Regions from separate parts of the Sphingomonas sp. UYAg733 genome, predicted to be linked through region 4. Evidence: predicted binding sites of a transcription regulator. Region 4 holds the regulator's gene; each other region holds the start of a gene.
What was found. Region 4 encodes LexA, which represses DNA repair genes until DNA is damaged. Its sites were predicted from a motif close to GTTCCNCNCTTGTTCT; they were not measured.

Region 1 (7,872 bases), on a different contig from region 4:
TGATCTCTAGGTCAGCGCGGCGAGTTTGGTGGACGGTCGGGCGAGATATGGGACACCCTATGTTGCATATCTCCGGGGTCGGATGATTGCAGTAAACCTATGATATATAACAGGATTATGGTAAAAGTTATGGCGCGCGCAAGGCTGCGCTAATTAGTATTGTGTCCCCGAATTACCGTGCCGCCACGCCCAGCCGCCGATAAGCCTTGCGCCAATCGTATAGCAGCTTGCGCCGCACACCCAGCTCGATCGCCAGCGCTGAAAACTGCTCGCCAGCTTCCAGCCGCAAAACGGCCCCCTCCTTGAACTCTGTTGTGAACACTCGGTTCGTTCGTTCTGACACGCTACCTCCTCGGATACCGTGTCACTCAATTACCCTGTCTCACTCAAGGGGTGCACTCCAATTTTGTGCCCAAAATAGGAGCAGGGCTCCCGGTGATCGGCGCGCTATGGCAAGCGCTCAGGTCGACAGTCAAATGAGGCCGTGGCGCCCGACAAATTCAAAGTGATGAACGTGCGCCGACCTACGTGCCGAACATCGATGCTTGGGGAACCCAAAGCAACTAAATGCCAGACAATTAGCGGGGTGCCATTCGTTTCATCAACAATACGGCCCGGTATCCCGTTTAGCGACGCCGTCGCCCTTTTAAAGTCGAGTATCAGTCTAACCGACTTGTCTTTTGCTGAGACCCGATTGCCGAGGCACAACGAGTCCGGCTCATCGGAGCAGGCACCCTGTCCAGACAGGGTGCAATTATATCGCCCTTGTTCGACAGATGCGGCAATACTTGGGCTGGCGAGCGCCGCTGCCCAAACCATAGAAAGACGTGGATCGATCTTCATTGGCAGAAGGTGGCACGCCGAACGGCCTTTGCAATTAGAAATGTCCGCATAACCATCTTTCCGATGGAAAAGACGGGGCCGTTGCAAAGTCGCTCTGAGCGGACATCGATGATCGCGTTTTCCAATCATCACAAAAAAGGCCGGTGGATCGCTCCACCGGCCGCTTGTTTCGTTTACGCGTAACCGTTCAGGCGCGGCAGGTGAGCGTGCCCTTGCCCGGCTGGGTTAGCGTGATGTTCTTCGGGTTTCCGGTCAGCGAGTAACCCTCGGCGACCAGTGGCTTACCGGCTTCGTCGGCCTTGAGCACGATCGTCGGACCGGCCTTTTCCAACTTCAGCATCGCCTGCTTGTCGCCCTGGAAGAAGGTGACATAGGCCAGGCTGTTGTCCTTGCAGCGGAAAGTGACCTCCGCCTTCATCGCCGGCGGCAGTTCGACCGGCGCGCGGTTGGCGATCGCTTCCGCTTGAGGATCGGATGAAACGCTGGTCACCACTTCCGGTGACTTGCTGTTGTTACAAGCCGACAGCGCGAGCAGCGCGACGGCGACGAGCGGGATGGTGCGGTTGATCATGTCGAGGGGACGCTTCGCGCACGCGAAAGAGTTCGTCAAGAGCGCAGATTTCCGGCCGAAGCGAGCCTTTTGCGCTGCAGCAAATGGACATTTATGTTTGCTGAACAAACAACTGGTTATTCATGGAATTCGTCGAGATCGGGGATGCGGCCAAACGCGATCTTGGTGCCGACGCGGTCGATGCGACCGCCCGATTGCGGGCCGAGGCTGACCGCGTTGCGGCCGAATTTCTCATTGATGCGGTCCATCGCGCGGCTGAGCGACAAGGTGCGAGTCTCGCGGGCGAGCGGATCATTGGGGTCAAGCAGGCCGAACAAGGATTGTTGCTCGCCGATAACCGGCTCGATCTCGGCCAGGGTCACGCCGATCATGCGGATCTGAAAATCGCCGGGGCGCACCTTGCCGGCCGCATAGAGCAGGGGAAACAACGTCTCGAGCGCGGCGAGGACGGCGAAGCTGTCCTGAGTCGAGGAGAGTTTACGGCTCGCGCGCCAGGTCGATTTGTCGTCCTCGAACCGCGCATGGAGGATCAGCAGTCGGCTGCGATAGGATTTCCGGCGCAAGCGGCTCGTCGCCTTGAGTGCGAGGCGGCGCGCGGTGAGCCGTACCGCCTCGGCACCGCGTTTGCTCGGCGACAGGACATGGCTGTGGCCGATCGAGCGGCTCTGCGTGGCTTTTTCGGGCAAGTCGACGCCGTGCAGCAGATACCAGAGCCGGTCGCCATTGGTGCCGCCCCAGGCGTTGCCGGCATCGCGCGGGCGGCGTTCGCACAACTGGCGGATGTCGTTGACTCCGTCCTGTGCGAGCCGTTTCTCCATCTTCGCGCCAATCCCGCAAATGTCGCGTAAAGCAAGATCGTAGAGCCGTTCGGGTAGGGTCTCGGCGTCGAGGATGACCAACCCATCGGGTTTCTGCATGTCCGAGGCGAGCTTGGCGAGCAGGCGGTTGGGCGCTATGCCGACCGAACTGGTCATGCACTCGCCGATATTGGCGTGGATCCCCGCCTTGATGCGGTGGGCAAGTGCGATCGCGTCGACGCGGCTATTCTCATTGTCGAGCAGGCGGCAAGCGACTTCGTCGATCGAACAGACCTTTGTCACGGGCACATGCTTCCAGACTTCCGCGACGATCGCATCGTGGAACTCGACATATTTCTCATGTCGGGCGGGCGTGATGATCAGGTCGCGACACAATCGTTTGGCTTCCCAGACCGGCGTGCCGGTGGTGATGCCATAGCGCTTCGCCTCGACGCTGGCGGCGATCGCAACGGTGGTATCGCTATCGACCGGCGCGACCAGCACCGGCTTGCCGCGCAATGCCGGATCGAGCTGCTGTTCCACGCTGGCGAATTAGCTATTCAGATCGAGGAACAGCCAACGCAGCGGCCGCGGGGGCAGGATGAGCGAGTCGTTGGGCATAATCGGAACAATAGCAGAACATATGGGCACGCAACAGGATGCCGTAGCGTCGGATAATTCGCTGAACGCGCGGCGAAATTAATCGCAACGACACGCTTTCGGCCCTATATAAGAAAGGTGAGCACCGCGATTCCCCACCAGTACAGCGTCGGCATCGATCCGGCGGACATCGACTTTATGGGTCATGTGAACAACGCATCCTACCTGAAATGGGTACAGGACGCGGTGGTCAACCACTGGCAGCGTTTCGCGCCGGCCGAGGCGGTATCAGGGCATCTGTGGGTCGCGCTGAAGCACGAAATCACATATCGCAAGCCGACCTTTCTGAATGACGAAGTGATCGCCACCGTGCTGCTCGAAAAGGTGCAGGGCGCGCGCGCCTTCTACCAGACGATCATCAAGCGCGGCGAGGAAGTGCTTGCCGAGGTTCAGTCGAGCTGGTGCTGCCTCGACGCCAAGACTTTGCGTCCGGCGCGAATCGCCGAAAGCATCTCGGAGCTGTTTTTCCACAAGGATTGAGCCTTGCGGTCATGTGGCGAGCACGACAGGCAGCGTGAATTTCCCATAGAGCAATTGGCACGCCCGAGACGATCGTGGCCGGCGGCCGCAGCTTGATCGGATAGCAATTGCTCCAATCCGGTGCGTGTAGCGCTGGCCGCGTTTCGTCATCGGCGCTAGGGTCGTGGCGGGGGATGAGCCTTGTCCGCCAGACAGGCGGGGGCGCCCTATGCATAAACCGTTCAATTTCGTTCAGGCGGCGATCCTGAAGGCGATGACCGAGGCGCTGTTCCACGGTGTCGATATGAAGATATCCTCACCGCAGGTCGTCGCCAATATCCAGCATCAGTTCGGCATGGTTGTGGGCGGCAAGCCGAAGCAGATCGGGTTGTCGCTCTATCTGATCTGCCTGGTGATGGGTGGGCCGTTCTTCCTGCTGTTCGGACCGGCGTGGCGCGCGCGACGGGTGGAGAAACGGCTGCATATGTCGCGTAACAATCTGATGCAGGATCTCGCGCGGACCAGGGGCATTATCTATGCCGGTTATTACGGTCATTGGGACGGCGTCAGCGAAGACGATAATCGCGACAATGTGGTGCTGGCGTCAATCGGTTTCACGCTGCCCGGGCATCGCGTGCGCGCGCCGGGCGAGGTGCCGATCGTGCCGTTTCTTGGCCGCGAGCTGGGCGATGGCGATATTCTCGGCATGGATCAGGTGCCCGACTCCGCGGGCGTGATCGTGATTGGGTCGGGCGCGGGCGGGGCGGTGGCGGCGGCGAACCTCGCCGCGCAGGGCCATGACGTGTTGATCATCGAGGCGGGCGCGCATTTCCCGTCGAGTGCGATGACCCATGAGGAGCGCAAGATGACCGCGCGGTTGTTCGTCGATGGCGGCGTGCAGACCAGCCGCGACAATGACGTGGTGCTGTTCCAGGGACGCTGTGTCGGCGGGTCGACCGCGATCAACAACGGCATCTGCCTGCGGGTGAAGCAGGACGGCCTGACCCATCCGGCGGCGCGCGACGTGTTCGCGAGTTGGGCCGCGCTGGGCGGACCGGTAGACGAAGCGCGCTTCGTCAAAGCCTATGAGGCGGTCGAGACGCGGCTGGGGATCGAGCCGGTCGATCCGCAAAGCGGGCGCAACAACGGCACGCATTTGCTGCGCGGCTGGGCGGCACACGCCGCATCGAGCGACGATCCGATCGATGCGGGGGCGGTCGCGACCTGGTTCAGCAAGAATTATGGCCCGCGCAGCATTGGGGCTGCGTGCGCCTATTGTGGTTATTGCAACACCGGCTGCCCCTATGGCCGCAAACAGGGGATGGCGCAGTCCTATCTGCTCGATGCGCGGCGCGCCGGAGCGACTATCCTGGCGGACACGACGGTCGGCCGGATCCGTTGGCGGCCCGGCCTGACAGGCGACAAGCGCGTCGCCGACGGGGTCGAAATCAAATTGGCCGACGGCGGCACGCGGTTCGTGCGCGCCACCACCGGCGTGGTGGTCGCGGCGGGGGCGATGGCGTCGAGCCGGCTTCTCGCGGCGAGTGATGTGGGGAATAGCGGTACCGGTATTTCGCTCAACATCGCCTGTCCGGTGGTCGCGCTGATACCCGAAGGCACGGGCATAGCCGGGGACATGCGATCCTGGGACGAGGACCAGATGGCGACTTATGTCGATCGCGGCGACTTCCTGCTCGAATCGCATTTCCAGCCGCCGATGAGCATGTCGACGCTGATGCCGGGCTGGTTCGACACCCATGCCGGGCGGATGCGCCAATATGGCCGGCTGGCCTCGGCCGGCGTCCTATTTCCGGTCGACCGGCAGGGCAGCATGAAGGGGGGCAAGCTGCACCTCAAGTTTCGCGAGGATGTCGAATTGCCGCTGCTGCGGCGGGCACTGTCCACGCTGGTGCGGGTGCATTTCGCGGCCGGCGCGATCGAGGTCTATCCCGGGCTGGCGCGGGGACAGACGTTGCGGCCTGACGATGATGTCGAGGCTTTCTTCGATGAGGCGATTCAGGCGGCGGACGATGTCGTGCTGTCGAGTTCGCACCCGCATGGCGGCAATGCTCGTAACGCTGATCCCGAAAAGGGGGTGGTCGATCTCGAATGCCGGTTGCATGGGGTGAGCAATGTGCTGGTTACCGACGCGAGCACGTTCACCAGCTGTATTCGCGTCAATGCGCAGCTGACGACGATGGCGATGGCGCACTATGCAACGAGCCGGGATCCGTTTGCCGGGGTGTGATCGGCGGTTGGCATCGACCCGATATTCCTTTGTGGGAGGGAGGGCTTAGCGGCGGGTGGGGCTCGATGCCCCGTTCGACGCTTCGCGTCGAGCGATGCGCTTCGCGATCGCACCCTCCCCCGGCCCCTCCATAAAGGGAGGGGAGAAGGGTGGTGGGGCTTACTGGGCGATCAAATAAGCCTGCAATGCCTGCCATGCGGGAAGTTTCGCGGCCAGCCCGACGGTGTGCAGCGGGCTGCTCGAGGGCAGGGCGATCCGAGCGATGTACGGCGCGGTGTCGCCGATCTGCGCCACGCCGTGGCGATAGGCGGTGGCGCCGTTGAAGCCGATTGCGCGGAGCTCGGGCAGGGTGCGGATCAGCGCGGTCAGGTCGTTGGCGACATGGTCCTGGATCGCCGCGTCGCTGCTGCCTTCGCGCCGCGCGCTGGCTACGACATCCCACAGGCCGATATGCGCATCGCGCAGCGTGGCGAGGCGCCCGTCATAGTTTAACGGGACGAGATCGCGAGCGATCACCGCCGACATCAGCCACCAGAACTGGTTCTGCGGATGCGCATAATAACGCGCCTCTGCGAGTGACCGATCACCGGGCAGGCTGCCGAGTATGAGCAGGCGGGTGGCTGGATCGGTGATGGGCGGGAAGCTGCGCTTGGTGGTCATCTGTCCAGATTTAGGTCGGTCAGACGGCGCGTCCAGCGTCGATCTGGTCCAGGCGCGACTGTAGGAATCGGCGCTCGGCGGGCTGGCGGGTGAGGTGGAGCGCAGTCCAGTAGGAAGTCCGTGCCGCCGCGGTGCGGCCGAGCCTGCGCTGCATGTCGGCGCGTGCGGCATGGGCGAGGTGATAGGTGTCCAGCGCGCCCTGCGCGAGGATCGTCTCGACTGCGGCCAGGCCGACCTCGGGACCGTCGCGCATGCCGAGCGCAACGGCGCGGTTGAGTGCGACCACCGGCGATGGATCGAGGCGGTGCAGCACGTCGTAGAGCGCGACGATCTGCGGCCAGTCTGTCTGTGCGCTGCTCGGGGCGTCGGCATGGATCGAGGCGATCGCGGCCTGGAGAAGATAGGGGTCGATGCGACGCGAAGCCGTGCCGCGCTCGATCAGCAACTGCGCCTCGGCAATGCTGCCACGATTCCACAAGGACCGGTCCTGATCCTCGAGCAGGATCAGGTCGCCAGCGGCATCGACCCGGGTGGCGCGCCGCGCGTCGTGTAGCAGCATCAGCGCGAGCAGGCCTAAAGCCTCCGGGTCGGCTATCAGCTCGACGACCAGCCGGGCGAGGCGAATCGCCTCCGATGACAGGTCGGGGCGGGTCAGGCTCGGGCCGTCGGTCGCCGCATAGCCTTCGTTGAAGATCAGATAGAGGGCGCGCAGTGCGCTATCGAGCCGGGCCGGCAGATCGGCGGGCGCCGGCACTTCATAGGGGATCGCGTTGTCGCGGATCTTCGCCTTGGCGCGCACGATGCGCTGCGCGATGGTCGGGGTGGGGGTAAGATAGGCGCGCGCGATCTCCTCGGTAGTCAGGCCGCCGACCTCGCGCAGGGTCAGCGCGATGCGTGCATCGGGCGCAAGCGCGGGATGGCAGCAGATGAAGATCAGCCGCAGTTCGTCGTCCTGGATGGTGTCGGGCATGACCATTTCCTCGGCCGGCTCCGTATTCGGCTCGGTCAGGGCGACGAGGTCTGGCAGGACGTCCGACAGCCGCGCCTGTCGACGCCAGCGATCGATCGTCTTGAAACGCCCGGTGGAGACGAGCCAGGAATAGGGGTTCGTCGGCACGCCTTCACGCGGCCAGCGGTCCGCCGCGGCGGCAAAGGCCTCGTGCAAGGCTTCCTCCGCCGCGTCGAAGCCGCCGAGCAGGCGGATCAGGGTCGCCAGCACGCGCCGCTTTTCGGTGCGATAAGCTGTCTCGACGGCGGCGCGTGCGTCGGCGGTCATGATCCCGGGCTCAGCGTGCCAGGCTCAAAGCATTGGTCGGGGCTGGCTATAATCGACCACCGGCCGAACCTCGATCGAGCCGATCCTGGCCAGCGGGTGACCGCTGGCAACGCGTACCGCCTCGTTCAGGTCGGGCGCTTCGATCACGACGATGCCGCCCAATATCTCCTTGGTTTCCATGAACGGTCCGTCGATCGTCGACATCTTGCCGTCACGGACCTGCAGAGTCATCGCCTCTTCCGGGAAGACCAGCGCCTCGCCCATGACGAAATGGCCGCTTTCGCGCAGCACGACATCGTAGGTCGAGCATTCGGCAAGTGCCGCATCAGCCTCGGGACTGCCGCCGAACAGGGTCTGG
Region 2 (7,872 bases), on a different contig from region 4:
GACCTGCCAGACGACATCGTCCGGCGGCACCGCCTCGGCTGCCAGCCCGCGCGCGGCATCGCGCCAGCCCTCGAAATCGTCAGGCTCGGCAAGCGTGACAAGCCTCATCGCGACGATTTTACCGTTAAAGCGACACTAACCGCCATGATCATATGGTGAGCGCCGTGATAGCTGTGCAATCCGCTTTCGATCGAATCTCGCGTGGCGCAATGGCGATGCTGCTGCTGGTCCTGCTTGGCTATGGAATATTCTCGACGCCGGGGCTGATGGTCCGCTGGGGCGCGTCGCCGGGCGGGGTCGGCATTCTTGCGGCATGGAGCCTCACCGCGCTGTGGGCGCTTGCCACCACGATCCGCCGTTCGCGGTGGGCCGAATGGGTCGCGTTCGCGGTCATCGCGATCGGACTCCGGCTGGCCAGCGCTTGGCTGGCCGCGCCGCGCGTGTCGCCCGGCGATTCGCACTGGTATCTCGTGCTTGCGCACAATCTGATCGCCGGACGCGGGCTGGTGGTCGACGAGCCGTTCATGGGTGTCGCCTGCTACGCGCTTTTCCCGCCGCTCTATGGTGTTATTCTCGCGGGGTGGGGTGTGGTCGTCGGTTTCTCGACGCCTTCGCTGGTGGTGCTGTCGACGCTGATCGACCTCGGTACCGCCTGGTTGATCGTCCGGCTGGCGAGCTTTCTCGGTGTACGGCGCGCGGGGATCGCTGCGGCGCTGGTTTACCTCATCCTTCCGTCGGTGATCTTCTCCGCCCCGCTCGCCCAGAAAGAAGGATTGAGCGTGTTGCTGGTCCTGGCGCTTGCGTTGGGCTGGCTGCGTGCCGCGCGCGATGCGCGGCGTTGGCGTGATGCCCTTGCGATCGGCCTGCCCGCCGCTTTGCTTGCGCTGACTCAGCCGGGCGAGGCGATGCTCGCCTTGCTGTTCGGGCTGGTGTTGATCCCCGGCATCGGCTTGCGCCGTATCATGACGATCGGTGTACCGGCGGCGCTGATCGCGGTAGCGGTCATGCTGCCCTGGTGGATTCGCAATCTGATCGTGCTCGGCGCCTTTGTGCCGTTGACCAGTTCGGCCGGGTACAGCCTGTGGATCGGTAACAATGCCGATGCGACGGGCAATTGGCTGCCGCCACCCGAACAGCTGCGCGGCATGCCCGAAATCGCCTTCGGCAAGGCGGCGGCGGGGCTGGCCAGGGAATGGATCGTTCAGCACCCGGTTGGTTTCGTGCGGATCACCATCGCCAAGTTGCTGCGCGCCGCGGCGATCGGCGAATTCGGCGTGGTGCGCCTCGCTGCGATGAATCCGCCGATCTCCGCCGCGATCGGCGCGCTGCTGTTGCCGGTCTCGCATGGCGTGCATCTGTTGACCCTGGCGGGCGGCGCCGCCGCGCTTCGCCTGCGGCGCGATCCGGCGATCGCGGGGTTGACTGCGCTGCTGGTGGCGTGCGTCGCACAGCTTATGCTGTTCGGCATGTGGTTCGAATTCGGCGAGCGTCACCGCGAGTTCCTCACGCCTTTCCTATTGATCGCGGTGACCGTCGCGATACCGCGCTGGATACGGGTGAGTGACAGCCAGGGACTGCGACCCGCGATTGCCTAATCGCGTTCGTCGCTGCCCGGCGGAGTCGCCTCGGCACGTTCGAGTTCCTTCGGCTTGCGCGTCTCGAATATTTTGGCGAGCCGCGCTTCCTCAGCGCTGCTCAGCTCCTTGGCGGCGGCGGGGAACATCTCTTCCTCTTCCTCGTCGATATGGTGTTCGTAGCGGTGGCGCATTTCCCTGAACTTGGTCAGCCAGGCGCCCGTCGCCATGTCGATCTCTGCCAGTTCGCCAAGAAAATCGCCGATCTCCTTATGTTCGGACACCGAATGGCGCGCATCATCGCGCAATTCGGGATTGGCGAGCATGGTCGCGTAGAGCGATTCCTCCTCGGCGGCGGCGTGCGCCGAAACCTCGACGCGGAACGCCTCGAACAGGGTCTCGCGTTTCTCGCTTGCACCCGACGTCTCGCCGATTTGCGCGAGCAGTTTGCGGTGGCGATCGTGGTCGGCCTTGAGGTCGGCGAAGATGCGGGCGTCGGCCATGAAAATCTCCTGTCGGTTCGTGCAGGATAACCGACCGCGCCGCCGCTTGTTTCAATTGCGAATCGCTTTCACCCCAGTATCGACCGGCGCGCCGTCCGCCGGCATATCGGTGATCCAGCGCGTGAGCAACGCGATCGCCTCGGCATGGACGGTCGCGCGGCCCAGTTCTGGCATGGCGATGCCGGGGTCGGTGCTCTCCATGCGGAAAATCAGGATCGAGCGTTCGGGATGCCCCGGATCCACATCGAAATCGCGGCTGCCGCTACCGCGCCCCGCCGCGACCGGGCGTTTGAGGATGCCCCGCGCATTGGCGTCGGCCTGTTTCCAGTCGAGATAGAGTCCCGAATTTGACGCCGCGCCATTGGGGTTGTGGCAATGCGCGCAATTGGTCTCGAGATAGGCGGCGGCGCGATCGGCGAGCGGTGCGGCGTCATCGTCCCAGCGCGCCAGGCGTGGCGCATCGGCGGGCAGCCGGTCGATCATGCCGGCCTTGAGCAAAGCCTGAAGCTGTTTGCCGTCGTTGAGGTTGCGGATCTTCGGTCCGATTGGGGTGATCGCGCCCGACGATGCGTGGCAATCCTTGCACTGGTTCTGGTTGGGCACCGAATAGCTGATCGTGCGGCTTAGTCCCGACGGATCGGTGAAGGTCACCGGAATGCGCGTGCCGGCGCGCTTGAGTACCGCGTCGGTGCCATCGGCGTTCCACACATAGGGGATCGCGACCCAGCCGCCCGCGCGATGCAACAATAGCCGGGTCTCCAGCGCCTTGAACTTGCCCGCCTGTTGGTATCCGAACGTCTTCACAAGCGCGGACCCGACCGGCAGGTCGATGACCTTGTCCGGATCGTAGGCCGCGGCCTTGCCGCCCGGGACATAGAGATATCGCTGCTTCTCGGCATAGTCGGAGAAGAGCGGCGTGTTGAGCGTATAGGGGGTCACGCGGGCGGCGGGCGTGCGGGTCGCTGTATCGGTGAAGAGATCGAATTCCGACAAAGTCGCCGGATAACCGTCGCCGATGATCGCAGCATCGTTCACGCCGCGCGCGCCCGCTACCGCCGCGCCCAGGATGACCAGCGCGGCACAGGCGGACACGGTCGCAGCGATGCGCTGGGCGAGCCTCACCGCGCGGCCGCCTCCATCGCTTCGGGCAGTACGACCTTGGCGGGTTGCGCGCCCGCCACGCCCTTGGACAGGTCGATCGGCGCCGGCTTGGCCGTCTCCATCGGTGCCGCGAGCGCGAGACCCATGCCGAGCACCGTCACCTTGTCGGTCACCGCCAGGCTCGCCGTGTCGCCGGTGCCGTCCCACAGGATCGGGGGGATCGCTCCGCCGAACGCCGCCGCCAGCTGATCGCCACCCGGCAGTTGCGGTGCGAAGCCGGCCTTGCCATGACGATTGCCGCCGACCGCGATCTTGCGCGGCAGCGGATTATAGCGCGGGTCGGTAAAGGCATTGCGATAGCTGACGATCATCACGTTGGAGGTCGCGTTGCCCGACAGGTCGTTGTCGAACACATGGACATTCTCATTGGCCATCACCAGCACGCCGGTGCCGGTGCGCACGCTGGCGACGATATTGCCCTTGGGTGCGAAATTGGGCGTGTCGTTGTCGACCACCATGTTCTTGAAGACGCGAATATCGCGTCCGCCCATCACCGGCAGATTGGGCAGGTCGAACACCAGGATCCCGCCGGTATTGTGCGTCGCGGTGTTGCCATAGACATCGGCGTTGCGGCTGTTCTCGATCTCGATCCCGGCGACATTGCCCTCGGCGCGCGAGTTGCGCACGATGATCTGTTTCGACTGGCCGACATAGATGCCGGCATCGGACGCGCCTTTCACGATCGCGCCGTCGATCAGCACATCCGTGCTTTCGACCGGATAGACGCCGTAAGCGCCGTTGGTTTCCTTCGGCCCCCCGGTCCATTCGACGCGGACATTCTTGTAGACGATGCGGTCGGCGCCCTTGGATTTGATCCCGTCGCCCTTCGAATCCTCCACCGCGAAGTCGCGCAGCACGACATCGTCGGAGGTGACGAGCAAGCCCTCGCCCGCGCCCAATTGCCCCTTGAAGCTGAGGATCGTCTTGTCCGGGCCGGCGCCGCGCACCGTCACCTTGTCGACATCGAGCGACAGGCCGTCGGTCAGGTCGAAGCGTCCCGCGCCGATCTCGATCACGTCGCCCGGCGCCGCCTCGATCAGCGCGCCCTGCAGCCGCGACTGCGCATCGGCCCCCGGCGCGACGGTGACGGTCCTGGCCATGGCCGGGGCCGCGATGATCGCAAGTGCGGCGAACGGCAGGATGTGCTTCATATGCCTCTCCTTATTTTCCGGCATCATGGCGCGATCAGCCGAACAACTCCATCTGTTTTGCCTTGGGTGCAATCACCGCTTTCAGGCCGGCCTGATCGGTCAGCGCGCCGGGGCTCCAGTCTTCGGCGATCAGGAACGGGCGCATCCTGGTGATCGATACGGTCAGCCGGCCGATATCCTCGAGCCGAAGCCGCCGCCAGCGCCGTGCGGTAAGGATCGAATTGACCGCCTTCACCCCGAGTCCCGGCACGCGCAGCAGCATTTCACGCGGCGCGCGGTTGACGTCGACCGGGAACGAGCCGCGGAATTTGAGCGCCCAGGCAAGCTTCGGGTCGATGTCGAGGGGCAGCATGCCGGTCTCCGCATCGGTCGCCGCGACGACCTCGTCCGGCGCATAGCCGTAAAAACGCATCAGCCAATCCGACTGATACAAACGATGTTCGCGCATCAATGGCGGTCGCTGCAGCGGCAGGATCGCGCTGGCATCGGGGATCGGCGAGAAGGCCGAATAATAGACCCGCCTGAGCCCGAAGCGATCGTACAATGTGGACGCCTTGCGCACGATGTCGCCATCGGTCGCCGCGTCAGCGCCGACGATCATCTGCGTCGATTGCCCGGCCGGCGCGAATTTTGGCGCGGAGCGGTATTTTCGGCTCGCATCGGCGGTATCGATGATCGCCGACTTCATTTCGGTCATCGCACTCTCGATGCGCATCTCGGATTTTTCCGGCGCGAGCCGTTTGAGACCGCTCGCGGTCGGCAATTCGACATTGATCGAAACGCGATCGGCATGGAGCCCGGCCTGGTGCACCAGCTCGGAGTCGGCGTCGGGGATCGTCTTGAGATGAATATAACCGCGAAAATGGTGATCTTCGCGCAAGCTCCGCGCGACCTCGACGATCTGCTCCATCGTATAATTGGAGGAGCGGATGATTCCGGAGGAAAGAAACAGCCCCTCGATATAATTGCGCCGGTAAAAGGCGAGGGTGAGTTGCACCACTTCCTGCGCGGTGAAGCGCGCGCGGCGCACATTGCTGCTTTTGCGGTTAATGCAATAATGGCAGTCGAAGATGCAGCTGTTGGTCAGCAGGATCTTGAGCAACGAGATGCAGCGGCCATCGGGCGCATAGGCATGGCAGATGCCCATTCCACCATCGGTCGAACCAAGCCCCTTGCCGTCGCGTGAGCTGCGCTTGACCGTGCCGGACGAGGCACAGGACGCGTCGTATTTGGCCGCGTCGGCGAGGATTCCGAGTTTTTTCTGAACGTCGAGTTGCGCCATATGTTCAACATATGTTCTTTTGCGCAAAACGCAACACATTGATTGTGTTCAAATATAATTGTCGCTCGCGCGGCGAAAGGCGACGGCGATCAAGGTAGACGGGCGGAGTCAAATCCGGTCGGCGACGACTTTGGCTGGGTCGTCGCCGAACCCGGGCGTTAGATAGGGGAGACGCCGAAATATTTGAGCGCGCCGAGGGCGACCAGCAGGACGGCAATGGCTAGGATGATGTTCGCGACATTGATGCTGCTGCGTTCGACGACGACGTGTTCGTCGCTGCGGACTTCTGGCATGATCGAAACTCCTTATTGTTACGGTGCTAGAACCACCCGTTGTCACAACTGTTCCGCGCCGGCGGCCAGCGGCGCTGAATTCGCCGACATTACCGGCAAAGCGAATTTTATCGTTGCCATGTCACAATCGCCATCCTCCACCTCGTCTTGTTTACGACGGTGCATGGTGCACCCCGGAGAGTGACGATGACGCCAAGGATCAACAATCCGTTCAAGGCAGTGCCCGAGGGCATGAAAGCGATGATCGCGCTGGAGGCGAGCCTGGCGGCGAACGGGCTGGAGCACGGCCTGAAGGAGCTGGTCAAGATGCGCGCGTCGCAGATCAATGGTTGCGCCTATTGCCTGCACATGCACGCGACCGACGCGCGCGCGCATGGTGAGAGCGAGATGCGGCTTTATATGCTCAATGCGTGGCGCGAATCGCCCTTGTATAATGATCGCGAACGGGCGGCACTGGGCTGGACGGAGGCGCTGACAAAGGTCGCGGAGACCGGAGCGCCGGATGCGGATTATGACCTGTTGTGCGACCAGTTCAGCGAGGAGGAGCGAGTGCAGCTGACTCTGGCGATCGGTGCGATCAATCTGTGGAACCGGCTGCAGATCGGCCTTCGCGCGATCCATCCGATGGACGAGACACGTGCCGCCTCGTGAGGACGCGACCGAATTGTTCGAGGCGCAGCGGCCGCGGCTGCTGCGCCTAGCCTATCGTATGCTCGGCTCGGTCAGCGAAGCCGAGGATGTGGTGCAGGACGCGTGGCTGCGCTGGCGCCGGGTCGATGGCGCGGTCGATCATCCGGCCGCCTTTCTCTCGCGCATCGTCACGCGATTGTGCCTCGATGTGATGAAATCGGCACGCGTGCGACGCGAAACCTATGTCGGCGAATGGCTGCCCGAGCCGCTGTTCGACCCGGTCGAGGACGACGAGCCAGCCGATGACCTGACCCTAACATTGATGTTGGCGCTCGAACGCCTGTCGCCGCTGGAGCGGGCGGCGTTTCTGCTCCACGACGTGTTCGGGGTCACGTTGAACGAAGTCGCGACGACGCTCGATCGCGACGCGGGTGCGGTGCGCCAGCTCGCGGTGCGGGCGCGCAAGCATGTCCATGACGCGCGTCCGCGCTTCCCGGTCGAACAGCACGAGGCGGATCGCATCGCCGAGGCGTTCTTCACCGCGTCGCGCAGCGGCGACACCAAGGCGCTGCAGGCGCTGCTCGCGGACAATGTCGTGCTGCATGCCGATGGCGGCGGCCGCGTTCTCGCCTTCCGCAATCCGATCATCGGCATCGATCGCATGCTGCGCCTGTTCGCCGGCCTGTATCGCAAGTTCGGCGAAAACGGGATGGTGATGCTCCGCCCGGTGTGGATCGACGGCCTGCCCGGTTATGTCAGCAGCGAGCGCGGCGAGATATTGCAGACCACCGCGCTGGCGATCGAGAATGGCCGGATCGCCGGGATCTATATCATGCGCAATCCCGACAAGCTGAAGCATGTCGCACTGGCGTTGGCGGCCGAGGGGCAGTCCGGATTGCCCCATTGACCCATCATCAAAGGACAATCCGAGCCATGAGAACCACCTGCATCGTCATTGCGACGCTCCTTGGACTGGCCATGGCAGCGAATGGCGTGTTCATGCTCGCCGTCCCGCTCGACTGGTATTTCGCGGTGCCGGGGGTGACCTCGACCGGCGCGTTCAACCAGCATTTCATCCGCGATATCGGCATGGTCTTCGTGATGACCGGCGGTGCCTATATGGTGGGCGCCTTCCGCCCCAAACTGCGTGTACTGCTCTGGGCGATGGCGACGATATGGTATTCGGGCCATGCGCTGTTCCATTTGTGGGAAATCGCGGTGGGGATCTGCTCGCCGTCCGCATTCCCGCGCGACTTTCCGGCGGTGATGCTACCGGCG
Region 3 (7,872 bases), on a different contig from region 4:
TCCGGCGCCACAGGTCGAATGCCTCGTCATCGGTATGATAGACGGTCACGGTCAGTTTTTCGGGCGCAATGCCCCACACCTTGGTCAACAGCGTCCAGGCATGGGTGATCGCCTGGTCCTTGAAATAATCGCCGAACGAGAAATTGCCGAGCATTTCGAAGAACGTATGATGCCTGGCGGTGTAGCCGACATTGTCGAGGTCGTTATGCTTGCCACCGGCGCGGACGCACTTCTGGCTCGATGTCGCGGTCACATAGGGCCGCGATTCCAGGCCTGTGAAGACATTCTTGAACGGCACCATCCCGGCATTGACGAACATCAGGGTCGGGTCGTTCTGCGGCACGAGCGGCGCGGATTGAACGCGAGCGTGACCGGCGGACTCGAAATAATCGAGGAAGCTGCGGCGGATGTCGTTGGTCGATGTCATGCCCTGCGATCTAGGCGAGGACCGCGCCCTACTCAAGCCACCGGTGGCGGCGGCGCAACGACGGTCAATGCCAGTGGATCGATGCGGAAGGTAAAGGGCAGCTTCAATTCGGTTACTTCGCCATCGAGCGCGATGTCGACCGCGCTCGAAGGACCACTGACCTCCAGCTCCGCGACATCGCCGATCGCGGCGAAGTCCCGGTCGCGCCGGGTCCGGCCGAGCAAGCTGCGAATGGCGAAGTCGACCAGTTGGAAACGATGGCTCGGCCCGATCGCGAAGACGGAGAGCAGCCCGTCATCGAGCGCGTTGCGCTTGCCGGGATGGCCTTGCTCGATCTCGTAGTGATTATTGCCGACGAACAGCATCGGCGTGACGATCTGACGCTCGCCTTCGGCGCTGCGCAGCCGCAAGCGGTGGTGACGGATGCGTCGCAGTGTCGCGATACTGGCGGGAATCGCCGCCAGCCATTTCGCCATCTTGTGCCGTCGCTGCGTGTCTTCGCGCAGCTCGACCATTTGCGGGTAGAGCCCGATCGACGCGTTGTTCAGGAACATCCGGTCCGCCGCCCACGCCACGTCGATCTTGCGCGTGTCACGCGCGGCAATGACCTTGGCCGCGCCGGCAAGATCGAGCGGAATGCCGAGTTCGCGCGCAAGGTGATTGCGCGTCCCGAGCGGCAGGATACCAAGCGCGGACCCATCGCCGCGCTCGACCAGGATCCGCGCCGCGCATCCCAGGGTGCCGTCGCCACCGCCGACCACGATCAGCCGCTCGCCCTTCAATTCCTTGATCGCGTCGCGCAAACCATCCGCATCGAGCAGGCGCAAATCGATTTGCAACCCCGCGTCGGCGAACGCCGTGCGAACCTCGTCGGCAAGCGTATCGCCCTTGCTCGCCGCGGTGCCGCCTCGGCTGTTGATCAGGACCGGTATCGCGTCGGTCATCCGAACGGCTTTTCGATCGAGGTCGGCGGCACCGAAAACCATTTCGGCCCGGCCGCAGTCATGTGGAAGCAGTCCTCCAGCCGGACGCCGAACTTGCCCGGCAGATAAAGGCCCGGCTCATCGGAAAAGCACATGCCGACAGCAAGCGGCGTCTTTTCGCCGCGCACCAGATTGATCGGTTCATGGCCGTCCATGCCGATGCCGTGACCGGTACGATGCGACAGGCCGGGGAGTTGATAATCGGGGCCATAGCCAATGACGGCATAATAGCGCCGCACCGCGTCATCGACCTGTCCCGCCGGCACGCCGATCCGCGCCGCAGCGAAGGCGGTTGCCTGCCCGTTACGAACCTGGTCCCACACTTTGCGCTGCTCCGCGCTCGCAGTACCGAACACGAAAGTGCGCGACACGTCCGACTGATATCCTTGCACGGCACAGCCGCAATCCATCAGCACCACTTCGCCGTCGGTCACGATCTGCGGCTTGCGGCTGCCATGCGGATAGGCGGCGGCCTCGCCGAGCAGGATCAGCGCGAACTCCGGGCTGCCGCCAAGCTTGCGTGTCGCCGCGTTCATCAGCGCGCCGACCTGATTGTTGGTCATGCCCTTTTCGATGCGCGGCCAGGTCCAGCGATAGGCCGCGATCGTCACGTCGGTCGCGGCCTGCATCAGCGCGATCTCGGCCGGCGTCTTGATCAAACGGCAGCCGCGCACCACTGGATTGGCCGAGACGATCTTCGCACCCGGCAACGCCCGCTCCAGTCCATCGACCGCGAAGTAGCGCGTCGTTTCCTCGATCCCGATCGGACGGGTGCTCAGCTTGCGATCCTTGAGAAAACCCGCGACGACTGCAAGCGGATCCTGATCCTCCTGCCACACCCGCACATCAGCCGCGGTGCCGAGCGATTCGCGGATCGACGGTTCCTCGAAGAATGGCGTGACGATGCACGGATCGCCCTCGACCGGGATCACCACTGCGGTCAGCCGCTCGCTGCGCCCCCAGCGCACGCCGGTGAAATAGATCAGGCTCGATCCCGATTCGATCAGCACCGCGCCGATGCCGTTCGCCTTCATCAAGGCCTGGGCGCGGGCGATGCGCGTGTTGCGCTCGGCCGCTTCGATCGGCCGGGTGGCGCCGGTCATGTCGGACAGAGCCGATAAATCGGGCTCGGCAGCGCGTAGGATGGCGGGCACGCCAAGCAGCGGAAGCGCCGTCGCGCCGGCCAGCAGACCGCGCCGATCGATCGAAAATGGCTGCTGAATCATCATCGTCCTTCGCTTATCCGACGCCGCTCAAGCGATACGGTCCTTGACCGCGTCGCCGCAATACCCTTCCCTATCGGCAATCGTTTCTCGGAGAGGTTCATGGCCAAGCGCCTTACATGGTATATCTTGATCGGGCTGGTGCTGGGCCTGGTGGTCGGCTGGGCGCTCAACGCCTGGATCGACGATGGCACCCCCGCCGCAGCGGCGGAACTCAAGAACATCGCTTATTATCTCTCGATCGTCACCACGCTGTTCCTGCGCCTGATAAAGATGATCATCGCGCCGTTGGTCTTTGCAACACTGGTCGTCGGTATCGCCCATATGGGCGACACTGGCGCGCTTGGCCGGGTCGGGCTGCGATCGGTCGCCTGGTTCCTGTGCGCCAGCTTGTTGTCGCTGACGCTCGGCCTGATCCTCGTCCATATCTTCCAGCCCGGCGTCGGGCTGAACTTTGCGATTCCGGCCGCGACCGCAGCAACCGGGATCGATCAAAGCGCGTTCGACCTCGCCAAGTTCGTCGCTCATGTCGTGCCAGCTTCCGGTATCGAGGCGATGGCCGATAACGAGATCCTGCAAATCGTCATCTTCTCGCTATTCATCGGCGTCGCGATCACCGCGATCGGCGAGAAGGCGGCACCGCTGGTGAAGGGCGTCGAGGCGCTTGCGGCCGTTATGCTGCAGGTGACAAATTACGTCATGCGCTTCGCACCGTTCGCGGTGTTCGCAGCGGTGGCCAGCACATTGGCGGAACGCGGGCCGGGCGTGATCGGCGACCTCGCCTATTTCATGGGCACTTTCTACATCGGGCTGTTCACGCTGTGGGCGTTGCTGATCGGCATCGGCTTCCTGTTCATCGGCAGGCGCACTGGCCTGCTCGTGCGCTATATCCGGGAGCCGCTGCTGCTCGCCTTTTCCACGGCCTCGTCGGAGGCCGCTTATCCCCGCACGCTGGAGGCACTCGACCGGTTCGGCGTCCCGCCCAAGATCGCCAGTTTCGTATTGCCGCTGGGGTATTCGTTCAACCTTGACGGCTCGATGATCTACATGACCTTCGCGTCGCTGTTCATCGCCCAGGCGTACGGCATAGACCTCAGCCTGGGGCAGCAGATCACCATGTTGCTGGTACTGATGGTCACGTCGAAAGGCATTGCCGGCGTGCCGCGTGCCAGCCTGGTGGTGATCGCCGCAACCTTGCCGATGTTCAAGATTCCGGAGGCCGGCCTGTTGCTGATCCTCGCGGTCGATCACTTTCTCGATATGGGGCGGTCGGCGACCAATGTGATCGGCAATGCCGTCGCGGCCAGCGTCGTGGCGAAATGGGAGGGCGATCTCGAGCCGCGCGAGCCGGCCGAGATCGAACCACCCCATGCGCCGTCCAAGGGCCTGATCGGTTAGCGCCTATTCGGGCCGGACGGCTGCGCGCCCTAGATGCCGATCGCCGCAGCCCCGCTTCGGCGATCAGGCATAGGCGTATGGGCCGCCCTTTTCGAGTGCGACCTGATAGGCCGGGCGGGTGTGGACCTTGTCGAGCCAGGCGATCGTGGCCGGACGTGAGGCGTCGAGCCCGGCGCGGCTGCGCGCGGCTTCGAGCGGGAAGCTCATCATGATGTCCGCCGCAGTCATCTCATCACCGGCGAACCAGGAACGGCTGGCGAGTTCGGCTTCGACATAGTCGAGATGGACGTCGATCATCGGCTGGATGCGTTTCATAGCCTTTTTGCCGAATAGCGGGATACGGGCGAGCACCAGCTTGAGCAGGAGCGGCGGCATCATCGAGCCCTCGGCATAATGCAGGAAATGGCGGTAGCGCAGCACCGAATCGCGATGCGCCGGCGGGCCGAGTTTTCCATCGGCCTTTTCGACCAGGTATTCGACGATCGCGCCGGTTTCGGCGATGGTCACGCCAGCCTCTGTATCCTCAATGACCGGCGACTTGCCGAGCGGGTGGACGCGCTTGAGCTCGGGCGGCGCGAGCATGGTCGTCTTGTTCCGCTCGTAACGCTTGATCTCATAGGGCAGGCCGAGTTCCTCAAGCATCCACAGCACGCGTTGGGAGCGCGAGTTTTCGAGATGATGGACAATGATGGTCATGGCAGTCCTCTCCTGCTTTGCCGGCACGCTAGCGGCTTGGCAGGCGATGTCGAGCGGATCAGGTCTTCGGGTGAAGCCATCATCCGAAAATGCCATAAACGCGAAAGGCCCGCCATAACAGGCGGGCCTTCCCATGTGTTTGCGACGCGCGGGACGCCGACTTGAAACTGGCGTGACCGTGACACCATCCCCCTCCCCGTCGGGAGAGGAAGAAATCACATCTCCTCGCCGTCATCCTCTGGTTCGGGGCCGGCCATCATTTCCTCGGCGACCTTGTCGGTGCGCGTGCGGATCGCCTTTTCGAGGCGGTCGCACATTTCCGGATTTTCCTTGAGGAAGGTCTTCGAATTCTCGCGACCCTGACCGATGCGGACGCTGTCATAAGAGAACCAGGCACCCGATTTCTCGACCAGTCCGGCCTTGACGCCGAGATCGAGAATTTCGCCGATCTTGGACACGCCCTGGCCGTACATGATGTCGAATTCGACCTGCTTGAACGGCGGTGCGACCTTGTTCTTGACGACCTTCACTCGCGTGGTGTTGCCGATGATCTCGTCGCGATCCTTGATCTGCCCGATGCGGCGGATATCGAGCCGGACGCTGGCGTAGAATTTCAGTGCGTTGCCGCCAGTCGTCGTCTCCGGGTTGCCGTACATCACGCCGATCTTCATGCGCAGCTGGTTGATGAAGATCACCATGCAGCGCGAACGGCTGATCGATCCGGTCAACTTGCGCAACGATTGCGACATCAGGCGAGCCTGAAGGCCGACATGGCTGTCGCCCATTTCGCCCTCGATCTCGGCGCGCGGTACCAGAGCGGCAACCGAATCGATCACCAGCACGTCGATCGCATTGGAGCGGACCAGCGTATCGACGATCTCGAGCGCCTGTTCACCGGTGTCAGGCTGCGATACGATCAGTTCGTCGATGTTGACGCCCAGTTTCTTGGCATAGACCGGATCAAGCGCGTGTTCGGCATCGACAAACGCCGCGGTACCACCGCCCTTCTGCGCTTCGGCGATGACGTGCAGCGCGAGCGTGGTCTTGCCCGAGCTTTCCGGGCCGTAAATCTCGATCACCCGGCCACGCGGCAGACCGCCGACGCCGAGCGCGATATCGAGCCCGAGCGAGCCGGTCGAGATCACCTCGACTTGCATCGTCTCCTTCGAGCCGAGCCGCATTGCCGAACCCTTGCCGAACGCGCGATCGATCTGCGCGAGCGCCGCGTCGAGCGCCTTTTGGCGCTCGGTCGACGCCTTATCGGCATTCTTATCTGGGGAAACTGCCATTTTGCTGTCGATGACCTTCAAGTTCGCCGCCATTGGAGCCTCCGCCGCTAGACCTATACCGCCACGCATTCAATGCGTGATGAGGTCTTGTATCGCGTTTGTTCTTATAGAACAAGAGCGGAACATAAAAATTGTTGGACCGGTTATGGAAGTACCCCCGATCAAGACGCAGTATTCGCGGCGCACGACGCACAGGAAGATTAGTTCAGTGCTTCCAGTGCCTTGGCGACTCCATCCATGGTGAATGGCTTGGCCAATCTGGGACGCTCACGATGCTCCTCGACGATCGCGTCGCCGGTTCCGCCACTTGCGAAAACGAACGGAACACCGATCCGCGTCAGCGCATCGGCGACCGGAAAACTCTTTTCCCCACTGCGCAGATTCACATCGAGAATCGCCGCGTCGATCCCGCCCGCCTCGATCAACGCCAGCGCATCGGCGACATTGTCCACGCTGCCGGCCAATTGCTTGCCCAGCACGTCGAGGAAATCCTCGAGCATCATGGCGATAAGGGGCTCGTCCTCGACAATGAGGATATGCTGCGGTGAGCTCATGCCGCGGCTTTAGCCGCAGGCCGATCGCCGCGCCAAGTCATTTCGCCGCCAGAACGCTACGAGCGGCTTCGGCAAGCTGTTGCACCGAAAAGGGCTTGGCGAGGAACTGGACATTGTCGAGGTCGATCGACTTGCGCAGCGTCTCCTCGGCATAACCCGACATGAACAGGATCGGCAGGTCGGGATAACGCTCCCGGGCGTGGCGCACCATGGTCGGACCGTCCATCAGCGGCATCATCACGTCGGAAATGAGCAGGTCCGGCTTCTCGCTGCGGGCAAGCACTTCCAGCGCGGCCTCACCATGTTCTGCGGTCAGCACGGTATAACCTTGACGGGTCAGCGCGCGCTCTGCGACCGCGCGGACCATGTCCTCATCCTCGACCAGCAGGATCGTGCCGGTACCCCATAGATCGAGCGGCTTGTCTTTCGGCATGGCCCGTGCCGCCGCGGGGGGGGGGGCTTCGACGACCCCGCTTGCGGTGTGGACCGGCAGATAGATGGTGAAGACCGCGCCGGGCCCACCCTTGTTGTTGTCGGCGAAGATATAACCGCCCGATTGCTTGACGATGCCATAGACGGTCGAGAGACCGAGCCCAGTCCCCTTGCCCACTTCCTTGGTGGTGAAGAAGGGTTCAAAGATCTTGGGCAGGATATCGGCCGGGATACCACTGCCCGTATCGGCAATCTCCAGCGCGATATAATCGGCGATCGGCAGGATGTCGGAACCCATCTTGCGCACATCGGCGATGGAAACCGATTTGGTCAGGATCGACAATGTACCCCCGCCGCGCGGATCGCGCGCGAGCATCGCGTCGCGCGCGTTGACCGCGAGGTTGACCACGACCTGTTCGAGCTGACCGGGATCGGCGCGCACCGGCCCCAGATTGCGGCCATGCTTTACGGTCAGTGCGACCGTCTCGCCCAGCAGACGCTTGAGCAGGTTCGACACTTCGGAAATAACGTCGGGCAGTTGCAGCACCTGCGGTCGTAGTGTCTGCTGACGCGAGAAAGCGAGCAACTGGCGGGTCAGGCTGGCGGCGCGGTTCGAATTCGCCCTGATCTGCTGGATGTCGTCATAATCGCTGTCGCCAGGCGTATGGCGCATCAGCATCAGGTCGCAATGCCCGATGATCGCGGTCAGGATGTTGTTGAAATCATGCGCAACGCCGCCGGCAAGCTGGCCCACCGCCTGCATCTTGGTCGCCTGCGCGACCTCGCGCTTGAGCCGGGTTTCCTCACCATTATCTTTCAGGCTGAGGAGTACGGCGGCATCGCCCAGCCCGCGCGCGCCGGCGATCGACA
Region 4 (7,872 bases):
GGCGCGCGCCTGCATCTGCGCTGCGCGTGCCTGAGCTTGTACCTGCTGCCGTTGCTCCTGAGCGGAACGAGCCTGCTCTTGAGCCTGTTGGCGCTGTTGAGCTTGCGCCGCGCGGGCCTGACCTTGCGCCGCCTGACGCTGCTGAGCCTGCATCGCGCGAGCCTGAGCCTGTTGGCGTTGTTGAGCCTGTGCCGCGCGGGCCTGGCCCTGGGCTGCCTGACGCTGCTGCGCTTGTGCCGAGCGATCCTGAGCTTGCTGGCGCTGCTGGACCTGTGCGGCGCGAGCCTGACCTTGAGCAGCCTGACGTTGCTGGGCTTGCACGGCGCGCTGCTGGACCTGCGCCTGACGTTGCTGCGCCTGTGCAGCGCGCACCTGCCCCTGTTGTCGCCGCTGAGCCTGGATTTGTGCCAGCGCCTGTCGACGCTGCTGCGCTTCGACGGCGCGCGCCTGACCCTGACGACGTTGTTCTACCTGCGTCCGCTGCGCCGCCACCCGGCCCTGTCGACGCTGTTCGAGTTGCGCGGCGCGTGCCTGGGATTGCGCTTGCTGGCGTTGACGTGCCTGTACGGCGCGGGCTTGCTGGTCATCCTGCGCCTGGGCGCGCCTTGCCTGTTGCGTCACCTGAACCGACCGATCCCGATCGAGCCCGGCACGGCGCTGTTGCATCGCCAGCGCGCGCGCCTGTCGATCGCGCTGCGCGGCATCGCCTGCCGCGACCTGCCGGGCGCGGTCACCCTGGCGACGCGCCGCGTCGGCCTGCCGTTGCGCCTGAAGGCGCTGTCGGTCGGCACCGTTGCGGCCCGCGAACCGTAGATCGTCCTGCTGCTGGCCCAGCGCGCGTTGCCGTTCGATCGCAGCGCGGCGCACATCGTCGTGTGTGTCGACCGGTCGTGCCGCCAAGGTGGCGACGCGACGGCGCTCGATCGCGACTGCGCGTTGGCGCTCGGCGCGGTCACCGGCAAAGCCGCGCGCGGCCGGGGCGTAGCGATTGGAGTCACGCGCCCAGGGCGCCTGCGTCCAGGCGGCAGGAATGGCGCGTGGAGGCGGCGGGGTGCGAAAGCGCTGATCGTGCCAGGTGTCGTAGCGCACGATATCGGCGCGACGGCGCACCTGTTCCTGACCCCAGTGGCGCCGTTGCCGCTGCTCTACGCCGGCATGGTAACGCTGCCAATCGGTCTCGCGCGAGCGCTCCGCCGACCAGCGCGTCCGCGCGACCACAATTGCATCGCGGCGCGCGGCCCAATTGGCGGCAACCACCGGACGACGCTGGCGCGACGATTGATAGAGATTGCGGCCGCGCTCGTAATAGCGCGCGGCATAATCCTGGCGTGGCCCATAAGAGCTATAAGGAAGGATCCCGCCGCCGGCGGCATAGACGACAGCAAGCTGACCATCGTCATAGCCATAGCCTTCATCGCCATCGCGCACGAAATAGGGCGAATCGGCGCCCGGGCGGTAATAATAATAGCGGTATCCGTCATCGATCGGCTCGGCAAAAGCGATCGAATCGTCATAGCCCTGCCAAGCCCAAGGCTCGACCTCGTCATAGTCGAAGCCGTAATCGGGCGGCGCGTCGCCGAGCGCGTCGGCAAAGCCCCAGGCATCGTCGGCATAGGCATAGGATTGGCCCGGGTCGGCCAGCTGCACCGCCCTTATCGGACGTGCCGCAGGAAGTGCCGCCACCGCCGCAGCGGGCCGGATAGCCGTTGCCGCGCCGGCCGCGAGCGGCAGCGTCGCCGGCAGTTCGGGCAATTGATAGGCAGCCTTGTCCCTGTCGGTCGCGGCCTCGGGATTGCATCCGGCAAGCATCAGCGACGCCGCAATGGCGATCGCGGCACTGGCCCGGCGAAGGCTCGGGTGTATTCGCTTGGTCATGGCATCCAACTCCTGGTGCGCCCCAAAGCGTGGAACATGGCGCAATGTTCCTGAACCCGGCGTGGCACGGTCGTTCATCGAGGGTCGGTGCTGCCGGGCTTGCATTTGTTCGCCTTGCTCTTGTTTAGCATGGTGGACGCGGGCGCGGCCTGCCGGGTACATCACCGCCTGTGAACCCACCCGCTCTTCTTCCTCTCGCCGAGGCCCAGTCGCGGCTTTTCGCGCTCGCGCCCCGCGTTTCGAGTGAAACCGTAACGCTGCGCGCCGCCGCCAATCGCTGGGCGGCGGCCGACATCGTCGCTTTGCGGACTCAGCCCGCCGCCGATCTTTCGGCGATGGACGGTTATGCGATTCGCTACGCCGACCTGCCCGGCCCTTTCACCCTGATCGGCGAAAGTGCCGCCGGCCGGCCGTTCGCCGGGGCTGTCGGCGCGAAAGAAACCGCTCGCATCTTCACCGGTGCGGCGATGCCCGAGGGCGCGGATACGGTGATGATCCAGGAGGAAGTCGCGCACGACGGGAATATCGTGACACTGGCCGGCGAAGGTCCGCGCCGGCTCGGCGGCAATACACGCGGCAAAGGGCTCGACTTCGCAACTGGCGACATCCTCGTGGCGCGTGGCGAACGCCTCACACCGGCGCGCATCGCGGTTGCCGCGACCGGTGGGCATGGCGCACTTCACGTAAGCCGATCGATCCGCGTTGCGATCGTTGCGACCGGCGACGAATTGACCGCGCCCGGTGCGGCGATCGGTAGCGCGGGCCTTCCCGAATCCAATGGCGTGATGCTCGCCGCGATGCTCGACGACTTGCCGGTCGAGGTGGTCGATTTCGGCATCCTGCCCGACCGTCTCGACGTGATGACCGCGGCCCTGGCGCGCGTCGATGCGGATATCCTCGTCACCACCGGCGGCGCGTCGGTCGGCGATCATGATCTCGTTCGCCCCGCACTCGAGGCCGCGGGGGGCATTATCGATTTCTGGCGTGTCGCGCTGCGCCCGGGCAAGCCGATGATGGCGGGGCGGCTCCGCGAAGCGATCGTGCTCGGCCTCCCCGGCAACCCGGTTTCCGCCTTCGTCACCGCAACGCTGTTCCTGCGCCCATTGATCGCCGCAATGGCCGGCGCGGCCGATCCGCTGCCGCGCACGACGCCGGCGATGCTCGGCGAAGCGCTCGCCGCCAATGACCATCGTCACGATTATCTGCGCGCGGAAACCCGTGATGGCCGGGTTTTCGCCTCGACGATCCAGGACTCGTCGATGCTCCGCACACTCTCGCGCGCCGACTGCCTGATCCTCCGCGCGCCCCATGCGCCCGCCGCCGCGACGGGCGAAATCGTCGATACTCTGCGCATCGCTTGACAAGCACGAGGAACATTGCGAAAACGTTCCCAGTCTGTTCCGACGGAGGAATTCGGATGTTAACGCGCAAACAGCATGAGCTGATCTGCTTCATCAGTGATCGTCTCGCCGAAACCGGCGTGTCGCCTTCGTTCGAGGAAATGAAGGAGGCACTTGATCTCAAGTCGAAATCGGGCGTGCACCGCCTGATCAGCGCGCTCGAGGAACGCCAGTTCATTCGCCGCCTGCCCAATCGCGCCCGCGCATTGGAAGTGTTGAAAGTGCCGGAACGCGGCGATGTCGCGCGCAAGACGCCTGCTTCACCGGCCAATATCCGGGTCCTGCCCGAACCCGCCAACGACGTGATCGAGATCCCATTGCACGGCCGCATCGCCGCCGGTGTGCCGATCGAGGCGTTCGAGGGCAGTTCGATGCTCGCTGTTCCCGCTGCATTGCTCGGTGGCGGCGAACATTATGCGCTCGAAGTGTCGGGCGACTCGATGGTCGAGGCTGGCATCCTCGACGGCGACTATGCGCTGATCCGCCGCGCCGATACGGCGCGCGACGGAGAAATCGTCGTCGCCTTGATCGACGATAGCGAGGCGACGCTCAAATATTTCCGCCGCGAAGGGGCGATGGTCCGGCTCGACCCGGCGAACCGGGCTTATGACGCGCAGCGTTATTCCCCGGCGCAGGTCCGCGTTCAGGGTAAGCTCGCCGGCCTTTTGCGCCGTTACGATTAATTTCAGTGCCGGGCGTCCGCCACGGGTGGCGGTCACCCGGCTGGTAGACGGTGGCGACACTGCCGCTGGAAAGCGTGATCGCGACGCCGCCGGTCTGTGCCAGGGTCGGCCGGTCGAGCTTCAGCCAGCGCGGTGTACAAGCCATAGGCAGGCGCCGATCGCTGATCACGATGTCCGCCCCTTTGCACGCCGCGATCAGCTCGCCAGCCGGCACCAGATAGGCGCTGCGCGTGGCGAGGATGCGCCAGGTCCGGCCGCCGATACGCCGCTCGGTCAGGCACAGATCGCGATTGCACCGCGCGTCGGGCTGATCTGACAGCAATAGCGGTTCGCCGTCGACCCCGCTATTTTCGGTGAGCATGTCTGACGTATAATCACCGACCCGGTCACGCAGCAAAGCCAGCCCGCCATTTGTCGTACGGATCGCGACGTGACGCCCGTCGCCGGTGATCAGCAGATCGGGTGCCGGCGTCATCAACGCCCACAGGATTCCGGCCGCAAGCGGAACCAGCCCGAGCCGCCGCCATCTCGTGCGCCACAAGGCAATCCATAATCCACCCAGCACCATCAACGCATAGGAGCCCGCAGGCATGGCTGGTAGTGCCGCGACCGACCCGGGCAGTCCGGCGGTCGTCCGCGCCAGCCATAACAACAGGTTGAGCGAATGGTCGGTAAGCCACCATAAGGGTGCGCCGAGGCTGGCGGTATCGAGCAACAGCGCCAGCGCTTCCAACGGCATCACGACGAACGTGGTCCAGGGAATCGCGACGATATTGGCCAGTGCGCCGTAAAAACCGGCCTTGTGAAAGTGGAACAACGCGATCGGCATCAGTGAAAATTCCACCGCGAGCCCGGTCAGGATCAGCGATCCGAGCCCCCTGCCGACCCTGGCGATCCAGCGCTCGCCGCGCGGCGCGAACCAGGATTTCACGCGCGGATGTTCGTGCAGCGCGACGATCGCGGTGATCGCGGCGAAGGATAGCTGGAAGCTCGGCCCGGCAAGCGCTTCGGGCCAGAGCAACACCACGACCACCGCACCGGCCGCGACCAGCCGCAAGGTCATCGCCTCGCGTCCCATCGCTAGCGCGGCGAGCACGAGTAGGGCCGCGACGCAGGAGCGGATCGTCGGCACCTGCGATCCGGTGAGCAGGGTGTAGCCAATCGCCGCCGCGGCACCGGCTGCCGCGGCGATCAGCGGCAAGCGGAAACGAAGGGCAAGCCAGGGGCTCAGCGCCAACAGCCTGAGGACCACCAGCATTGTCGCCGCCACAACCGCTGTGATGTGCAGTCCGCTGACCGACAATAGATGCGCAAGGCCGGAACGGCGCATCGCCTCCGCATCTTCCTCGGCGATCGCGCCCTGGTCGCCGGTCGCGAGTGCGCTGGCGATCCCGCCCGCGCTGCCATCGACGTGGCTCTGGATATGGCGCGAGAGCCGATCGCGCAGGCCCGCGCCCGGCGCGTCGCCCGCTGCGATCACCGCAATCGGCGCGAAGCCACGTCCCGTGCCGCCGATCCCGTCGAACCAGGCAACGCGGGCATAATCATAGGCCCCCGGCACCGCGGGTTGGGGCGGTGGCATCAACCGCGCTTTCAACCGGATCGTCGCGCCGCGCGTGAGCGCCGCGGGTACATCGTCCTCGGCCAGGTTTACGCGCACATGCTCCGGCAGCCTGGTCGGTTTTCGATCCGTCGGCTGATCGATCACCCGGATTGGCGCCAGCCGCAGCCGGACCAGTTCGCGCGCCGCCAGCGGTTCGATCGTCTCGACCCGTGCCTCGAACGCGACGATCGCTGGCCGCGTAAGCACGATCCCGGCGGCATCGCTCGCGCGCCACCACACCAGTGCGAGACCGAGCGCCATGGCCAGCGCACCGACGCCGACCGCCCTGCCCGCCCTGCCGCCGCATCCAACCGCAAGCGCCAGAAACGCCACCGCGCTCGCCACCAGTAATGCGGCGCGCCATGCCAGAGGATCGGGCAGTATCAGCCACGCCGTCACGCCAGCACCGACCGCTACCGGAAACCATAATATCAGCTGGTCGCGCTCAGCTTCGAGCCAGCGTTCTAGCGCATCGCGAATGACGGACACACGCCATCCCTGACCGATTTGAAGCGGCCAAGGTCGCGTGCTAGGGGCGTGGGCGGCTGAACTGGCCATCTGATCCAAGTCTGAAAGGATGCGCGCTTGAGCGCAATTGCTGATGCCACCACCCCGGGTATATCGGGGGGCATTTCGACGACAAAACCGGTCGTTACCCGTTTTGCACCGTCGCCGACCGGTTTCCTGCATATCGGCGGGGCGCGCACCGCATTGTTCAACTGGTTGTTTGCCAAGGCGAATGGCGGCAAATTCCTGCTGCGCATCGAAGATACCGATCGCGCGCGTTCGACTCAGCCGGCGATCGATGCGATTCTCGATTCGATGACCTGGCTTGACCTGAATTGGAACGGCGATGCTATTTTCCAGTTCGAGCGCGCGCCGCGCCATGCCGAGGTCGCGTATCAACTGCTCGCCTCGGGCCATGCCTATAAATGCTATGCCACCGCCGAAGAGCTGACCGCGCTGCGCGAAAGCCAAAGGGCCGCGAAGCTGCCGATGCGTTACGATGGCCGCTGGCGTGATCGCGATGCGAGCGAAGCGCCCGAAGGCACCCCCTTCGTGGTGCGGATCAAGGCCCCGAAGGATGGTGCAACGACGATCGACGACCAGGTCCAGGGCCCGGTCACCGTGCAAAATGCCGAACTCGACGATTTCGTCCTGCTCCGCTCCGACGGCACGCCGACTTACATGCTCGCGGTGGTGGTCGATGATCACGACATGGGCGTGACGCATGTCATTCGCGGCGACGATCATCTCAACAACGCGTTCCGTCAGTTGAGCGTGATCCGCGGAATGGGCTGGCCCGAACCAATCTACGCCCATGTGCCGATGATCCACGGATCGGACGGCGGTAAGCTGTCCAAGCGGCATGGCGCGGTCGGGGTCGATTCGTACCGTGACGAGCTCGGCATCCTGCCCGAGGCGCTGAACAATTATCTGCTTCGGCTCGGCTGGGGCCATGGTGACGACGAGATCATCAGCCGCGAACAGGCGGTCGAATGGTTCAGCCTTGCTGGCGTCGGAAAATCACCATCGCGGTTTGATTTGAAGAAGCTGGAGAACCTAAATGGTCATTACATCCGGCTCGCCGATGATGCGCGGCTGGCCGATATGGTGGCCGGCCGGCTCGACTTCGAACCCGACGCACGACAGCGCGATCTTTTGCGGCGCAGCATGGCAGCGCTGAAGCCGCGCGCCGCCAATCTGATCGAGCTGACCAGCGGTACCGCCTTCCTGTTTAATACCCGTCCCCTTGAAATCGACGCCGCGGCCGCCGACCTGCTGACCGCCGATGGGCGCAGAATTCTCGCACTTGCACATAGCAAGCTTGACGCGCTCGACGGCTGGGATACGGAGAAACTTGAAGACGCGGTTCGGCAGATTGCCGAGGAGGCGGGGACGAAACTGGGTCAGGTCGCGCAACCGTTACGCGCGGCATTGACCGGCAAGAAAACCTCGCCCGGGATTTTCGAAGTGCTCGATTTGCTCGGGCGTGACGAGAGCCTCGGTCGGATCGCCGATCAGATGGCCGCCTGACTCGTCTCGAGGGTTGGGCCGCAGAGAAAAAGGACGTAATCGATGAGCGACACCGCAAAGCTGAGCGTCGGCGGCAAAGATCTGGATTTTGCCGTGATGCCGGGCACCGTCGGCCCCGACGTCATCGATATCCGCAAGCTCTATGCCCAGACCGGCAAATTCACCTACGATCCCGGCTTCACCTCGACCGCAAGCTGCGATTCGGCGATCACCTATATCGATGGTGACGAGGGCATCCTGCTCCATCGCGGCTATACGATCGGCGAATTGTCCA

Region 1: the regulator LexA is predicted to act here: its motif matches at 2,837-2,852, upstream of ACVWZA_RS10405 (Y-family DNA polymerase).
Region 2: the regulator LexA is predicted to act here: its motif matches at 5,674-5,689, upstream of ACVWZA_RS21275 (putative DNA modification/repair radical SAM protein).
Region 3: the regulator LexA is predicted to act here: its motif matches at 6,125-6,140, upstream of recA (recombinase RecA).

What each region holds. Positions count from the first base shown of each region.
Region 1 is NZ_JBSRZE010000004.1:271,305-279,176, reverse strand. It holds gene ACVWZA_RS10415 (transposase) at 173-343, opposite strand; gene ACVWZA_RS10410 (hypothetical protein) at 1,031-1,414, opposite strand; gene ACVWZA_RS10405 (Y-family DNA polymerase) at 1,531-2,754, opposite strand; gene ACVWZA_RS10400 (acyl-CoA thioesterase) at 2,950-3,351, shown strand; gene ACVWZA_RS10395 (FAD-dependent oxidoreductase) at 3,560-5,578, shown strand; gene ACVWZA_RS10390 (DNA-deoxyinosine glycosylase) at 5,738-6,238, opposite strand; gene ACVWZA_RS10385 (RNA polymerase sigma factor) at 6,258-7,514, opposite strand; gene ACVWZA_RS10380 (YciI family protein) at 7,539-7,872, opposite strand, start outside.
Region 2 is NZ_JBSRZE010000026.1:1,406-9,277, forward strand. It holds gene ACVWZA_RS21250 (UdgX family uracil-DNA binding protein) at 1-108, opposite strand, end outside; gene ACVWZA_RS21255 (glycosyltransferase family 39 protein) at 210-1,595, shown strand; gene ACVWZA_RS21260 (hemerythrin domain-containing protein) at 1,592-2,077, opposite strand; gene ACVWZA_RS21265 (SO2930 family diheme c-type cytochrome) at 2,129-3,199, opposite strand; gene ACVWZA_RS21270 (parallel beta-helix domain-containing protein) at 3,196-4,389, opposite strand; gene ACVWZA_RS21275 (putative DNA modification/repair radical SAM protein) at 4,424-5,671, opposite strand; gene ACVWZA_RS21280 (hypothetical protein) at 5,830-5,964, opposite strand; gene ACVWZA_RS21285 (carboxymuconolactone decarboxylase family protein) at 6,151-6,615, shown strand; gene ACVWZA_RS21290 (sigma-70 family RNA polymerase sigma factor) at 6,602-7,501, shown strand; gene ACVWZA_RS21295 (hypothetical protein) at 7,528-7,872, shown strand, end outside.
Region 3 is NZ_JBSRZE010000002.1:248,904-256,775, forward strand. It holds gene alaS (alanine--tRNA ligase) at 1-427, opposite strand, end outside; gene ACVWZA_RS06240 (diacylglycerol/lipid kinase family protein) at 460-1,371, opposite strand; gene ACVWZA_RS06245 (M24 family metallopeptidase) at 1,368-2,639, opposite strand; gene ACVWZA_RS06250 (dicarboxylate/amino acid:cation symporter) at 2,736-4,031, shown strand; gene ACVWZA_RS06255 (glutathione S-transferase family protein) at 4,095-4,727, opposite strand; gene recA (recombinase RecA) at 4,943-6,049, opposite strand; gene ACVWZA_RS06265 (response regulator) at 6,217-6,570, opposite strand; gene ACVWZA_RS06270 (response regulator) at 6,608-7,872, opposite strand, start outside.
Region 4 is NZ_JBSRZE010000003.1:26,881-34,752, forward strand. It holds gene ACVWZA_RS07525 (hypothetical protein) at 1-1,875, opposite strand, end outside; gene ACVWZA_RS07530 (molybdopterin molybdotransferase MoeA) at 2,046-3,236, shown strand; gene lexA (transcriptional repressor LexA) at 3,293-3,958, shown strand; partial or broken gene ACVWZA_RS07540 (ComEC/Rec2 family competence protein) at 3,936-6,119, opposite strand; gene gltX (glutamate--tRNA ligase) at 6,156-7,598, shown strand; gene ACVWZA_RS07550 (citrate synthase) at 7,641-7,872, shown strand, end outside.